DNA from 3 places in the Allorhizobium sp. GW101-3B10 genome. Region 2 is predicted to be linked to each of the others. Evidence: predicted binding sites of a transcription regulator. Region 2 holds the regulator's gene; each other region holds the start of a gene.
The links. The regulator PhoB, encoded in region 2, activates phosphate uptake and scavenging genes when phosphate is short. The targets are predictions, from matches to a motif close to TGTCATNNANCTGTCAT.
Positions count from the first base shown of each region.

Region 1: AC07Y0_RS05455 (BtaA family protein) is a predicted target of PhoB. The motif match lies at 2,696-2,712, and genes of this name have one in related genera.
Region 3: AC07Y0_RS14405 (PhoX family protein) is a predicted target of PhoB. The motif match lies at 2,231-2,247, and genes of this name have one in related genera.

Region 1 is NZ_JBWKZR010000001.1:1,150,309-1,154,989, forward strand. It holds gene AC07Y0_RS05445 (glycoside hydrolase family 25 protein) at 1-601, opposite strand, end outside; gene AC07Y0_RS05450 (class I SAM-dependent methyltransferase) at 737-1,402, opposite strand; gene AC07Y0_RS05455 (BtaA family protein) at 1,402-2,649, opposite strand; gene AC07Y0_RS05460 (serine hydrolase domain-containing protein) at 2,837-4,210, shown strand; gene AC07Y0_RS05465 (transglycosylase SLT domain-containing protein) at 4,334-4,681, opposite strand, start outside.
Region 2 is NZ_JBWKZR010000001.1:3,376,662-3,381,342, reverse strand. It holds gene pstB (phosphate ABC transporter ATP-binding protein PstB) at 1-726, shown strand, start outside; gene phoU (phosphate signaling complex protein PhoU) at 773-1,486, shown strand; gene phoB (phosphate regulon transcriptional regulator PhoB) at 1,517-2,200, shown strand; gene AC07Y0_RS16780 (GcrA family cell cycle regulator) at 2,354-2,890, opposite strand; gene AC07Y0_RS16775 (aspartate aminotransferase family protein) at 3,328-4,539, shown strand; gene argF (ornithine carbamoyltransferase) at 4,548-4,681, shown strand, end outside.
Region 3 is NZ_JBWKZR010000001.1:2,860,686-2,865,366, reverse strand. It holds gene AC07Y0_RS14410 (BA14K family protein) at 1-149, shown strand, start outside; gene AC07Y0_RS14405 (PhoX family protein) at 250-2,172, opposite strand; gene AC07Y0_RS14400 (ligand-gated ion channel) at 2,285-3,355, opposite strand; gene AC07Y0_RS14395 (cache domain-containing protein) at 3,352-4,476, opposite strand.

The sequences.
Region 1 (4,681 bases), 2.2 Mb from region 2:
AGTCCTGGAAGCTGCCTTCGAGATTGTCGCGGTGGAAGTCGACCGAGGTGTAGATGATCGGCCGCTTGCCGTAATGCGCCTCGATGCGGTCCATGAAGCGTTTCATCTCGGCGCGCACCGTCATGGCGCTCGGGCGATAGTTGCAGGTCTTCGAGGTAGGGTTCCATTCCACGTCGAGCACCGGCGGCAGGTGCATCGAGGCCTTCGGCACGTTGTGGATGAACCAGTCGGCCTGTTCGTCGGCCGTCGAGCAGAAATAGTAGAAGTGATAGGGCGCGTGCGGAATGCCGGCGGCGGCGGCCTGGCGCCAGTATTCGTCGAAGCGCGCATCGACCCTGTCCTTGCCTTCGGTCGCCTTGATGAAGGCGAAGGAGACGCCGGACTTGCGAACCTTCACCCAATCGACGTCGCCGTTCCATTTCGACACGTCGATGCCATGCACCTTGTGGTGATTCGGTGTCTTGTCGCCGAAATCCTGCGGGTCCTTGTCGCCGAAACGCGGCGTCGAGATCGACGCGGTTTCCATCAGGTCATAGCTGGCGGATGTGCAGCCGCTGAAGGTCAGCGCGATCGGCAGGAGCGAGAGAATAAGCCACCGCATGGAACATCCATAGAAACGAATTCGAGATTATGCCCCTGATGCTGCGCGCGCACACGCAAATACAAAAGAGGCGCAAACCTCTTTCTGCCTCCATCATCGTTAAATATCGGTTATTTTCAACTGTTCTTATGCGGTTCAGGTGCGAATTACCGCATGCCAGGCATAACCGCGGCCGACGGCCTCGAATTCCAGCCGTCCGTTCACCGCATCGGCCCTCGCCGCCATCGCCTCGCGGAGCGTTGCCCGGGGCGTGACATGGAAGCGGGAAAGCCAGCCCTGCAGCAGGCTGCGGAACCAGGCGGGCAGGCGCTCCTGCTGGCCGAAATCGACGACGTGCAGCGATCCGCCGGGCTTGAGCGCGGCAAGCGAGGCGTCGATGGCACCCTCCCAGTCCGGGATCATCGACAGGGCATAGGAGATCATGATCCGGTCGAAGCCATTCACGCCGAAGGCGGCCGCGTCGAAGCGGGTGGCATCGGCCACCTGCAACTGCTGCACGACCGGAATGCCGCGAAAATTCGCCCGCGCGGAGACGAGCATTTCGGCGGAGATGTCGAGGCCGTAGAGTCTGGCTGTCGGATGCAGGCGGTGGGCGAGCAGGAGATTGCGCCCCGTGCCGCAGCCGACTTCCAGCAGCGTGCCGTCGCGCGGCACGTCGAGGCGGGCAATCATCCGGTCACGGCCGAAGAGGTAGTATTTGCGCGTCAGGTCGTAGATGTGCCGCTGGTAGCGATACATGCCGTCCATGCGTTCGGCGTGTTCGGTATCGAGGTTAGCGCCAGCGGTCGGCTCGACGGCCATCAGGCTTTCCTCTCGTAGATGTGGAAGCCGCCGTAGATCGCCGAACGGTCGAGCTTGTTCAGTTCCTGCGAGCGGGCGGCGTGGTAGGTCCACTGGCTGAGCACCGCGTCGGAAAGGCGCCCGTCGAGCACGCTCTTCTCCGCGGCCGTGCGGAAGATCACGCGGGCGCCGGGGGCGGCGGTGCGGGTGATCTCGCTCCACAGGGCGTTGAGCTGGTCGTCGTTCATCCAGTCCTGCGCGTCGAGCAGGCTGTAGCGGTCCACGCTGCCGGCCGGTTTCGAGGCCAGAAGCTCGGTGAAGTTGGCGTGATGGACCGTCACCCGCCCGGTATTGGCGCGGATCGCCGGATAATTCTCTACCCTCAGATAGGTCGGCAGGGCGCCCTCGTTCGGCTTCGGATAGCGGCGGGCGAAGGCCTGCCAGGCGAAATAGTTGTCCTTGAGCGGGAAGTGGCAGGCGAGCTTCTCCAGCCGGTGACGCAGCACCGGGGCGATCGTGCCGCCTTGGGAAAGGCTGGCAAGCTCGTCATATTGCTGCGGCGGAATGCCGAGGCCGAAGAGCGAGCTCTTGCGGCTGGTCATCCAGCGGATCAGCGGCTTTTCGAACAAGGGCGCGATACGCATGTCAAAGAACTGGCGCTGTTCGCGCAGCGATGTCGTCCGGGCGAATTCGGTGAGATCCACGCCGTGCAGGCGCGCCAGCAGATGGCCGGCGCCGATGAAGCGGCCGAGCAGGCCGGTGCGGCAGAAATTGCCGTCGAAGGCGGCAATCCGGCGCTTGCCGTCGAGGCCGCGCCGGTTCCAGTAGCTGCGCGTCCAGTCGTCGAGATTGGGGGCGACGTAGCGGTCGAAATTGCGGCTGTTGGTGCGGTTGCGCTCGCCGGCGAACTGACGCACCACGGCCTCGTGATCCGGCATGTGGCGGAAGGTGGCAAGCTTCAGCCGGTTCAGCGCGACATGGTTCGGATTGAGGTCGACCACGTCGATCCGCGAAGGATGGCGCGACAGGTAGGCGAGCATGTTGCAGCCACCCGAACCGATCGTCACGATCGAATGGCCCTCGGAGAGTTCCATGGCCTCCATGTCGACCTCGGGGTCTTCCCAGATCTGGGCATAGACTAGGCCGGAGAACAGCAATTCGAACAGCCGCTCCGACAGACCGTCGCGGCTCAGCGGCTTGTGCTGGAGCAGGGCGCTCTTCAGCTTGTGGTTCTTGCGAAAGCCGGCATCGGGCGCAACATCGGTCATCTGTGTCAGCCATCCATTGAACGTTGATGGCGTTTAGCCGCGCACTGCTACAGTTTGATGACGCGGCCTGTTGGCGAATGCGGGCGGGTCTTGCACGTGCAAAAAAGCCGTGCGCAGCTGCGTTTGACGCCTTTCGCGCGTCGGCAATTCCTGCTTGCATGAATGGAGATCGGCGGAGGAGACGTCCATGCAACTGTTGGTGACGGTACTGAAGGGAGCGGTGCTGACCGCGATCCTGCTGGTGGGCGGCGCGATCGTCTGGCTGTCCGCTGCGCCGCCTGAACTGCTTCGGGTCGGCACGGGCTATGCGGCGAAGATGATCTGCTCCAACGTCTTCCTCGCCGGGCGCGATCCGGAGGCGGTGCTGGCGCTCGACGTCCAGGCGCCCGGCCATCCGCTGCTGAAACTGATCGGCATCACCGTGGACACCGAGAACAAGGTGGTCACGGCGCGGATGCTCGGAGCGTTTGCCGCTGGCACCGCCGTCTATCGCGAGGGCCTCGGCTGCGCCAGCGTTCCCGATGGCGACGTTGAGGCGGCGCGCGCCGTTGCCGCCCCGTTGTTGCCGCCGAGGCCTGCGGGCGACCCGGCGACACCGTGGCCGGCCGGCGAGCAGACCGGCCCGACGGACGGCCGCATCGCTTCACTCCTTGCCGACCCGGCGCTTGGCGGCCCCGGCATGCGGGCAGTCGTCGTCATCAAGGACGGCCGGATCGTCGGCGAAGCCTATGGTGAGGGCTTTTCCGCCAGAACGCCGCTGCTCGGCTGGTCCATGGCAAAGACTGTCAATGCGGCGATCATCGGCCGGCTGGTCGAGGAGGGACGCCTCTCCCTCGACGATGACAAGCTTCTGGCGGGCTGGACGGATGCGCCGCACGCGTCGATCCGGCTGCGCAGCCTGCTGGCGATGGAGAGCGGGCTCGAATTCAACGAGGACTATGGCGACGTCACCGACGTGACCCGCATGCTCTATCTCGAACCGGACATGGCGGGCTTCAGCCTCGCGAAACCGGTGCTGGCGAAGACGGGCGAAAGCTTCGGCTACTCCTCGGGCACGAGCGTCCTGCTCACCCGCATCTGGATGAGCAAGTTCCCCGACCAGGCGCAGGCGCTCGCCTATCCCCGCATGGCGCTGTTCGACCCGCTCGGCATGACGAGCGCCGTGCTCGAAGCCGATGCCGCGGGAACCTTCGTCGGCAGTTCCTATCTCTACGCCACCGCCCGCGACTGGGCGCGCTTCGGCCAGTTCCTCGTCGACGACGGCGTGTGGAACGGGGAGCGGCTGTTGCCGAATGGTTTCGTCACCGCGATGCAGAGGCCGACGGCCGCGTCCGGCGGGCGCTATACGGAGATCCAGGCCTGGCAGGTAGGGCCGGGCGACGAACCCGACGAGAGCTTCGGCCTGACGCCCGAGACCTTCTGGCTGGAGGGCCATGACGGGCAGGTGGTCGCGGTCATCCCTTCGGAACGTCTTGTCGTCGTGCGGCTGGGCCTGACGCCCTCCAAGCTCGGCTATCGGCCGCAGAAACTGGTGAAGGCCGTCTCGGACGCGCTGCGCTGACCGGCTCATGCGTCGGCCGTCGTGGCCTTCGGCGCTGGCGTGTGAGCCTGGCGGGCGAGGGTGGGGGATCGAAGTCCCGTGCGGCGGGACCCTGGCGCGGTGCCGAGGGTCAGCAGCCGCCAATCACATGAAACCGGGCTGGAGGACGTAGAGCATGTCCTTGCGCTTGGCGTCGTAGTAGTAGCCGCGCGAATAATGCCGGACGGCACCGTCATGGCTCTTGTCGGCGACGAGCCAGGCGCCCTTGAGATACTTGATCGCGTATTTCAGATTGGTTTCGGCATCGAACAGGCCGGAGGCCGGGCCGTCGTAGCCCATCGACTTGGCGGTCGAATATTTGATCTGCATGAGGCCGTAATGGCCGTTGTTGTAGGCGGTCGGCTTGTAGGTGCTTTCGCGGTTGACCACGCGGTGGATCAGCGATTCCGGCATCTGATAGATCGCCGCATATTTCTTGATCAAAGCGTTGAT
Region 2 (4,681 bases):
GTGTACTATGGCGAGAAGCGTGCGCTTTTTGACGTCAATCTGAACGTTCGCAAGAACACCGTGACGGCGCTCATCGGTCCGTCCGGCTGTGGCAAGTCTACCTTCCTGCGGTGCCTGAACCGGATGAACGACACGATCGACGGCTGCCGGGTCACCGGCAAGATCACACTGGATGGCGGGGACATTTACGACCCGTCCATCGACGTCGTCGAACTGCGCGCCCGCGTCGGCATGGTCTTCCAGAAGCCGAACCCGTTCCCGAAATCGATCTACGAGAACATCGCCTACGGCCCGCGCATCCATGGCCTCGCCCGCTCCAAGGCCGATCTCGACCAGGTCGTCGAAAGCAGCCTGCTCAAGGCCGGCCTGTGGAACGAAGTGAAGGATCGGCTGCAGGAGTCCGGCACCGGTCTCTCCGGCGGCCAGCAGCAGCGCCTTTGCATCGCCCGTGCCGTCGCCGTGAGCCCTGAAGTCATCCTGATGGACGAACCCTGCTCGGCGCTCGACCCGATCGCCACCGCCAAGGTCGAGGAACTGATCCACGAGTTGCGCGCCAATTTCACCATCGTCATCGTCACCCACTCGATGCAGCAGGCCGCCCGCGTGTCGCAGCGCACCGCGATGTTCCACCTCGGCCTGCTGGTCGAGGAAAACGACACGGACAAGATGTTCACCAATCCGGACGATCAGCGCACCCAGGACTATATCATGGGCCGCTTCGGCTGAGCCGGCGCTTCCATCCGAGCGGACACCAAATTCAAGGACAACGAACATGTCGGCATCGCATATCTACACCGCCTATGACGAAGAACTGAAATACCTGATGCGCCGCATCACCGAGATGGGCGGCCTTGCCGAACAGATGGTCGCCGACAGTGTGCGGGCGCTGGTCAACTCCGACGCGGCGCTGGCGCAGAAGGTCATTTCCGATGACGTGATCATGGATGCGGCCGAGCGCGAGATCGGCGACAAGGCGATCATCACCATCGCCCGCCGCCAACCGGTCGCCGCCGACCTTCGCGAGATCATCGGCGCGCTGCGCATCGCCAACGACCTGGAACGCGTCGGCGACCTCGGCAAGAGCAATGCCAAGCGCGTCATGGCCATCCAGGCGACCGGCGTGCCGCGCAAGCTGGCCCGTGGCCTCGAACACCTCAGCGAACTGGCCCTGATCCAGCTCAAGGAAGTGCTCGACGTCTACACGACGCGCTCCGCCGAAAAGGCCAAGTCGATCCGCGACCGCGACGAGGAAATCGACGCCATGTACACCTCGCTGTTCCGCGAGCTGTTGACCTACATGATGGAAGATCCGCGCAACATCACCAGTTGCACCCATCTGCTGTTCTGCGCCAAGAACATCGAGCGCATCGGCGACCATGCCACCAACATCGCCGAGACCATCTACTACATGGCCACGGGCGACCAGCCCGAAGGAGAGCGTCCGAAGGACGACCTGACCTCCTCCTTCGGTGCCATCACCGAATAATCCGGCTGCATCGAGAGGTTATCGACCGACATGCTTCCCAAAATCGCCGTCGTCGAGGACGAGGAAGCCCTCAGCGTCCTGCTCCGCTACAATCTGGAGGCTGAAGGCTACGAGGTTGAAACGATCCTGCGCGGGGACGAGGCGGAGCTTCGCCTGCAGGAACGCGTTCCCGACCTGCTGATCCTCGACTGGATGCTGCCCGGCGTGTCCGGCATCGAGCTTTGCCGCCGTCTGCGCATGCGCCCCGAAACCGAGCGCCTGCCGATCATCATGCTGACGGCGCGCGGCGAGGAGAGCGAGCGGGTCCGCGGGCTCGCCACCGGCGCCGACGACTATGTCGTCAAGCCGTTCTCGACGCCGGAGCTGATGGCCCGCGTCAAGGCCATGCTGCGCCGTGCCCGCCCGGAAGTGCTCTCCAGCGTCCTGCGCTGCGGCGATATCGAGCTGGACAGGGAAACCCATCGCGTTCACCGCAAGAGCCGCGAAGTGCGCCTCGGCCCGACCGAATTCCGCCTGCTGGAGTTCCTCATGGCTTCGCCTGGCCGTGTCTACTCACGTTCGCAGCTGCTGGACGGAGTCTGGGGCCACGACATCTATGTCGACGAGCGCACGGTCGACGTGCATGTTGGACGGCTGCGCAAGGCGCTCAACTTCTCCAACCTGCAGGACGTCATCCGCACGGTCCGCGGCGCGGGCTATTCGATGGAAGCCTGAAGGGCGCAGTCGATCCCAACGGACAAACAGAAAACGGGCCCGCGTGGCCCGTTTTTCGTATCCGCCGGCATCAGATGGCCGGCCAATGGGTCGTGTCTCGCGACAGGGCCAAGTCCGGGCGGCAGGCCGCCCGGCACTTCTGTCCGATCCGCCTTAGCGGGCTGCCGCGTTCGCTGCCTTGCGGCGCTCGCCGACCGGCTGATAGGCCAGCTTGGCGTGATAGCCGCAATAGGGCGAAGTATCCGCGGATTCGCAGCCGCAGAAGTGGAAGTCGTCCTTCATCGGGTCGCCGATCGGCCACTTGCAGGTGCGTTCGGTGAGTTCGGTCAGCGCCAGCTTGCGCGAAATCGGCAGGACGACGCCACGGCTCGGGGCGACTGCGATCTCCTCGATGCCGTCGATTTCGATCTCTTCCTTGAGCATGTTGGTGCCCGAGGCGCGGGCGACGGTGCGGGTCGTGACGCGCGACGCGAAGGTCGTGGCGCGCGGTGCAGCCGCCGGGCGCTTGGCTGCCCGCGTCGCAGCCGAGCTGCCGCCGGCCTTGGCGCGGCCCGGAAGGTTCAGTCGGTGAACCTTGCCGATGACGGCATTGCGGCTCACACCGCCCAGTTGTGCTGCGATCTGGCTCGCGCTCAAGCCTTCCGACCAAAGTCGCTTGAGTTTTTCCACGCGCTCATCTGTCCAATTCATGCCGTTATCTCTCCGCCGCTCGCGATTTGTGATGGCAGAATCGCTCACCGTTGCTTCGGAAGGATCCGAAACAAACTCGCCTCGATACTGTCGGTGACTGGTTCCGCCGCATGCAGTTTCTTTATTGACTATTAACCTAGTGCCGGGCTGACTCCGTGACAAGAGTCGGTCGAATCATCGCGAATCGATTCTGGAGTTTTCCCCAACTTGCTACCCTGGCGCGTCGCGGCCGCTCGCGTGGTCAAACGACGCGGTCTTGCTCCCGGCATGGTCGAAAATTCAGGCGCGCCGCGCTGTTTCGTTGACAGGCAAGGTCGAAATGTCGATAGTGCCCCCGCCGCCGCAAGGCGGCATTTTTGATTTTTCAAGGCACCGTTCGCCGGGAGATCAAAAGCGTCCGTCGTCCCGTCAAGCCCTCCCGAAGGAGTGTTTTCATCATGGCAGAAGCCTCTCCCCTCTATCAGACCTATATGCGCGCGCCCTTGCGGTTCGAGCGAGGCGAGGGTGTGTGGCTGGTGACCGAGGGTGGCGAACGCTATCTCGACTTTGCGGCCGGTGTCGCGGTCAATTCGCTCGGCCATGCCCATCCGCACCTGATCGAGGCGCTGACGACGCAGGCCGGCAAGGTCTGGCATCTCTCGAACCTCTATGACGTCCCCGGCCAGGAGACGCTCGGCCGCCGGCTGACCGAAGCGACCTTCGCCGATCGCGTCTTCTTCACCAATTCTGGCGCCGAGGCGCTGGAATGCGCGATCAAGACGGCGCGCCGCTATCAGTTCGTCAAGGGCCATCCCGAGCGCTTCCACATCATCACCTTCGAGGGCGCCTTCCACGGCCGCACCATCGCGACCATCGCCGCCGGCGGCCAGGAGAAATATCTCGAGGGCTTCGGCCCGAAGGCGCCCGGCTTCGACCAGGTGCCCTTCGGCGATCTCGATGCCGTCAAGGCGGCCATCACCGATCAGACGGCCGCGATCCTGATCGAGCCGGTACAGGGCGAGGGCGGCCTGCGCACCGCGTCGAACGAATTCCTCCGGGCGCTCCGCCAGATCTGCGACGAGAACGAACTGCTGCTCGTGCTGGACGAGGTCCAGTGCGGCGTCGGCCGGACCGGCAAGCTGTTCGCCCACGAATGGGCCGGCATTACCCCGGACATCATGGCGGTCGCCAAGGGCATCGGCGGCGGCTTTCCGCTCGGCGCTTGCCTCGCGACAGAAGAGGCCGCCTCCGGCATGAAGGCCGGCACTCATGGCTCGACCTATGGCGGCAATCCGCTCGCCATGGCCGTCGGCAATGCCGTGCTCGACGTCGTGCTGGCCGACGGTTTCCTCGACCACGTCCGCGAAGTGGCGTTGATCTTCCGCCAGGGTCTCGCTTCGCTGAAGGACCGTTATCCCGATATCATCGAGGAGATCCGCGGCGAAGGCCTTATGCTCGGCATCAAGGCCAAGGTGCCCAACACCGACCTGCTGATGGCGATGCGCGAGGAGCATGTGCTGGGTGTTCCTGCCGGCGACAACGTCATCCGTCTCCTGCCGCCGCTCATCGTCACCGTCGAAGAGGCCCGCGAAGGGTTGAAGCGCATCGAACAGGCGGCCGAGCACCTGCAGGGCAAGCTCGCAGCGGCGTCATCGAACCAGGGCAGGTAAGCAAAGACATGGCATCTCCGAAGCATTTTCTCGATCTCTCCGCCATGACGGCGCCCGACCTCCGGCTGATCCTGGAGGACGCCAAGACGCGCAAGCAGTCGACCAAGGCCGGCACCGCCGAAAAGCCGCTTTCCGGCAAGAT
Region 3 (4,681 bases), 520 kb from region 2:
TCATCTCATCGCCCCCGCCGCGCGCAGGTGGCATCAATCCGAGGCACTACCGGTGGTGCGCAAACCGCTACCGGTCCTACGACGCCTACAGCAACACGTTCCAGCCGTATCACGGCCCGCGCCAGCGTTGCTACTCGCCGTACTATTGATCGGCTGAGACCACCGACAGCGAAAAATGCCCGGTCCTCGACCGGGCATTTCTTGTTCGGGAAAGGCACGGAAAGGACGTACCTCCAGGTCGACTGATCCTCAGCCGATCATGGCGTTGTCGTCGCGCTTGACGGCAACGACCGTCGAGCGCGGCAGCTTGCCTTCGCCGTCAGGGAACGGCGCGTCGGGGTGCTGGATGCCGACGAAATGCGTACGCTTGTCGGCCGACCAGGTCTGGCCGGTGACTTCCGCGCCCTTCGGGGCGGTGAGGAAGCGTTCGATGCGGCCGGTGACCGGATCGCCTGCGAGCATCTGGTTGTTGCCCTGGCCGAGGAACTCGCCCTCATTGCTGTCTTCGCCGTCCGTCTGGATCCACAGGAGGCCGGTCGAGTCGAACATCATGCCGTCCGGCGAGTTGAACATGTTGCCGGAGTTGATGTTGGACGAGCCGGCATAGGCGTCGCCCTTGTGCACGTCCGGATTGCCGGCCATGACGAACAGGTCCCACTTGAACTTGCCGTCGGCATGGTCGTCGTTTTCCGGATACCAGCGCACGATCTGGCCGTACTCGTTCTTTTCGCGCGGGTTGACGGCGCTCACTTCCATCACGTCGCCGCCGGCATTGGTGCGCATCTTGCCGTCCTTCAGAACGCCGCGATTGCTGTTGTTCGTCAGTGCGCAATAGGCTTCGATGGCGACCGGGTTGATGGCGACCCATTCCGGGCGGTCCATGGTCGTGGCGCCGACCTTGGAGGCGGCCTGGCGGGTGAAGACGCAGATCTCGTCCATCTTCATGCCGGTCGATTCCGGCGTCAGCGCGACCCATTCGCCGGTGCCGTCGTCGGAGAACTTGGCGACGAAGAGCGTGCCTTCGTCGAGCAGCTTCGAGGTGTCGCCGCCCGGCACGTAGATGCCGTTGGAGACGTACTTATAGAGGAATTCGCCACGCTCGTCGTCGCCCATATAGACGACCACGCGGCCGTCGCGTGCGATGACGACGGCGGCGTTTTCATGCTTGATACGGCCGAGAGCGGTGCGCTTGACCGGGGTCGAGGACGCATCCGACGGGTCGATCTCGACGATATAGCCGGCGCGGCGCGGTTCGTTCGGGTTCTTCGCCACGTCGAACCGTTCATCGAACTTCTCGTAGGCGTAGCGGGTCTCGGCGACGATGCCGTAGCGCTTGTAGTCGTCCGGCAGCTTAAAGGCGGCGTCGGTCGTGCCGAAATAGCCGTTGAAGTTTTCTTCGCAGGTCAGATAGGTGCCCCACGGCGTGCGGCCGGCGCCGCAATTGTTGAAGGTCCCGAGACAGTCGGTGCCGTTCGGATCGGCGGCAGTCTTGATGAGATCCGAGCCGGCGGCCGGGCCCGAGAGCTTCATCGGCGTGTTGTGATGGATGCGGCGGTTGAACGGGCTGTCGAGAACGATCTCCCAGCCATTCTCCCCTTCGGCCACTTCCATGACGGTGACGCCCTGCATGTTCTGCAGGATCTTCACGTCGTCGGCGCTGGCCGGCACGCCCTTTTCGGTGTGCGGCAGGTTGATTTCCGGATTTACGTATTCATGGTTGATGGCGATGATCTGGTGGTCGCCGGCCACGAACAGCTCCATGCCGTCGGTGTTTTCGCCGAAGACCTTGTCGGAATGCTCGACGGAAACGCCTTTGGCGGGATCGACGTCCGGAACGTTCGAGAACAGCGGCTGGCCCCATTTGGCAAGCGGCTTCCAGCTGTAGCCTTCCGGAACATGCACCGTGGCATCGGTCTGGATGGCGATCGGCTTGAAGGCGAAGCGCGAGGCGGCTTCCTGCGCCTGTGCGGAGGTCGAGGACATCAGGTTGGCGGCGGTGCCGAGCGTGCCCATGGCGGCTGCAGCCGAACCGAGCGCCAGCACGCCACCGAGAAAGCCGCGTCGCGAAAGGGCGGTCTCGACGATGCGGTCGAAATCGGTTTCCGCCGGCGGCGGGTTCTGCAGTTCGTCCCATTCGTCCCAGGACAGTTTGCTCTTGTTCAGATCGGTCATGGATGTGCTCCGCGGTTGGTCAGGGGTGGACTTTCCAACTTGCGGTTAGCGGGCCTGCGTTACAGTCCTATGACAGAGGGAACGTTTGCGCAGGGGCTAATCAAGGCTCCGCTCAAAGGAGCGAGCGGGCCACCGAGCAGATGCAGATCAGTACGAAGCTGGTCGGCACGCTGTAGCGGATATTGTCGCGGATGGCAGTTTCGAGATGCGGGTAGCGATGCTTTCCCGGGAAGTTCGAGTACACCAGGATGATGTTCAACAGCAGCACGAAGACGAGATAGAAATAGCCGAGGGAAACCATGAAGGCGACGGGCGAATTCATCGAGATCGAACCCGGAAAGCTCGATTCATAGGTGAAGCTCAGGGCGGCGAGCGCCAAGAGCGCCGAATAGGTCATCGGCGCCTTGTCGCCGAGAAGCTTTTCCGGCGCCCACAGGATGAACAGCGACACCGAGAGCACGGCGACGAACGGAATGAAGATCGGCAGCAGATAATAGGGCCATTGCCGTTCGATCACGGTTGCGGCCTTGATGCGCACGAAGGGCTTGGCGTTCCAGCCATGGAAGCGTTCCATGACGAACTGCAGCGACCGCGCCGTCCAGTTGGTGGCAGACAACTCCCTGGCGACCGACGACAGTTCCCGGTCGATGTCGTTCATCACGAAGATCACCTCGTCGGCAGAATGACGCGGCGTCACGAAGGACAGCGTCAGCTTCTGCCGGTCGAAGGGGAAGGTCGTCATGTCGACGTCGACGCGAAAATCGGCGTCGAGCCGGCGAATGCGCGTCACGGTGCCGTCGGCGCGCAGCGACAGCGACACCGAGCTTGAGCGCGGTTCGCTGATCTGGTTCTCGATCTCGGTACCCGGCGTCCACATCGCCGCGAGCTTGGCCTCGGCATCGGCTCCCACATGGTCGAAGCGGCCGAAGCCCGTCACCTTCGGGTCGAAGGCCTGGCCGGGATCCGTCCAGCGTTCGGTGATCTCCACCATCATCGAGGCTTCTCCCGCGGTCTCGCTGAGCCTCGAGAGGCTGAGCACCCGCATGGAGAAATGCACGGGCAGGGGAAGATGGATGCCGGACGGCAGCGGCCGCGCGGTCTCCTCGGCGCAAGCGGATCCCGCGATCGCCAGCCATCCGGACAGGAGAAGCAGGCCGAGCGCTCGGACGAACCGCGCCGTCACGCGGCACCTCCGTCGGGTGTTTCGGTGGATGCTCGATCCGACAGCGTGCCGATGGCGCGGCGCAGGCGCCTGTAGTCGGCCAGCCCGTCCTCTCCAGGAGACACATCGACGCTTGTGCCCGCAGCCTGGGCCTCGGCATAGCCCGCAAGATCGGCAAGCGGCCGGATGACCATGGCGCGAATGGCGATCGTCACGACGGAGAAGGCGGCGATCATGCCGACGATCGTGACGATGGCGGCGGTGGCGACGGCGCGCCGAAAGCCGCTGTCGAGGTCGGTGAAGTCGCGCGCGATCAGGATGGTGCCGATCATCCGGCCGGAATAGTCGAGCAGCGGCTGGGCAAACGTGCCGAAACGCTTGCCCTCGACCTCCGCCATGCCCTGCACCGGCTCTCGCGACAGGCCGATCTCGCGCCGGTCGTAGAGCGTCTGGAACAAGGCGGTGTCGGTCGCGGCCTCGATCGCAAGGCCGGCGAGGTCCTTCGGCGGGGTGGCACCCTGGGGCGAAAGCCCGGTCATCGCCGGGCTCAGAAACAGCGCGAAATCGGCGCCGGATGCTGATTTCGCCAGTTCGATCAGGGATTTCAGCTCGACCCCGACTTCCACCGTGCCGATCAGGGTGTCGCCCTCGACGATCGGCGCGACGGCGCGCAGGCTGAGGCCCGCCAGCCCCACTTCCAGGCCCTTCTGCAGCACGCGGCTGCGATTGGCGGCGAGGATCATCGGGCGGATCGAGGAGAGGTCCTGGCCGAAATTCTTCGGATCCTGGACGCGCAGGAAGCTCTTGATGTCGGCGGTATGGAAATGCAGCATATTGACGCCGGCTTCGCTGGCAAGCGCCGCGTAGGCTGGCTGCAGCAGTCGGGTCAGGCCCTCCCGGTCCCCGGCCTTCATCAGAGAAATCACCAGCGGGTCCTTGGCCATGCGGTCGGCATGGGTGGCCGACAGGCTGGCGGCCTGCGCCATGGACGAGGTGAGGAGCAGCGCGGTGGCCTGCATCTCGTTCATCTTGCTGGTGGACAATTGCCGGTTGCCGCCGCCGACCACCACCAGGGCGCCCGCAGACAGGATGAGACCGAACAGCACAGCAATGACAAGGGCGAGCGATCTGTCGAGTGTCATGGATTTCCGTTTTTTGCTTCAGCTTCGCTGACGCCGTTCGTAGGCCAGTTGCGACGGTCAGGTAACGTCCAACTTTGGGCGTATCCCGGTTCGCCGGCCCTGTTGCGAACCGACGCGATGCGATAGCCTTGCGCCAGCGGCCCGAACGCTTGGGGAGCGCAAAACGGTTTGACGTTTACGTAAAAATCAATTAGCCAAATCGACA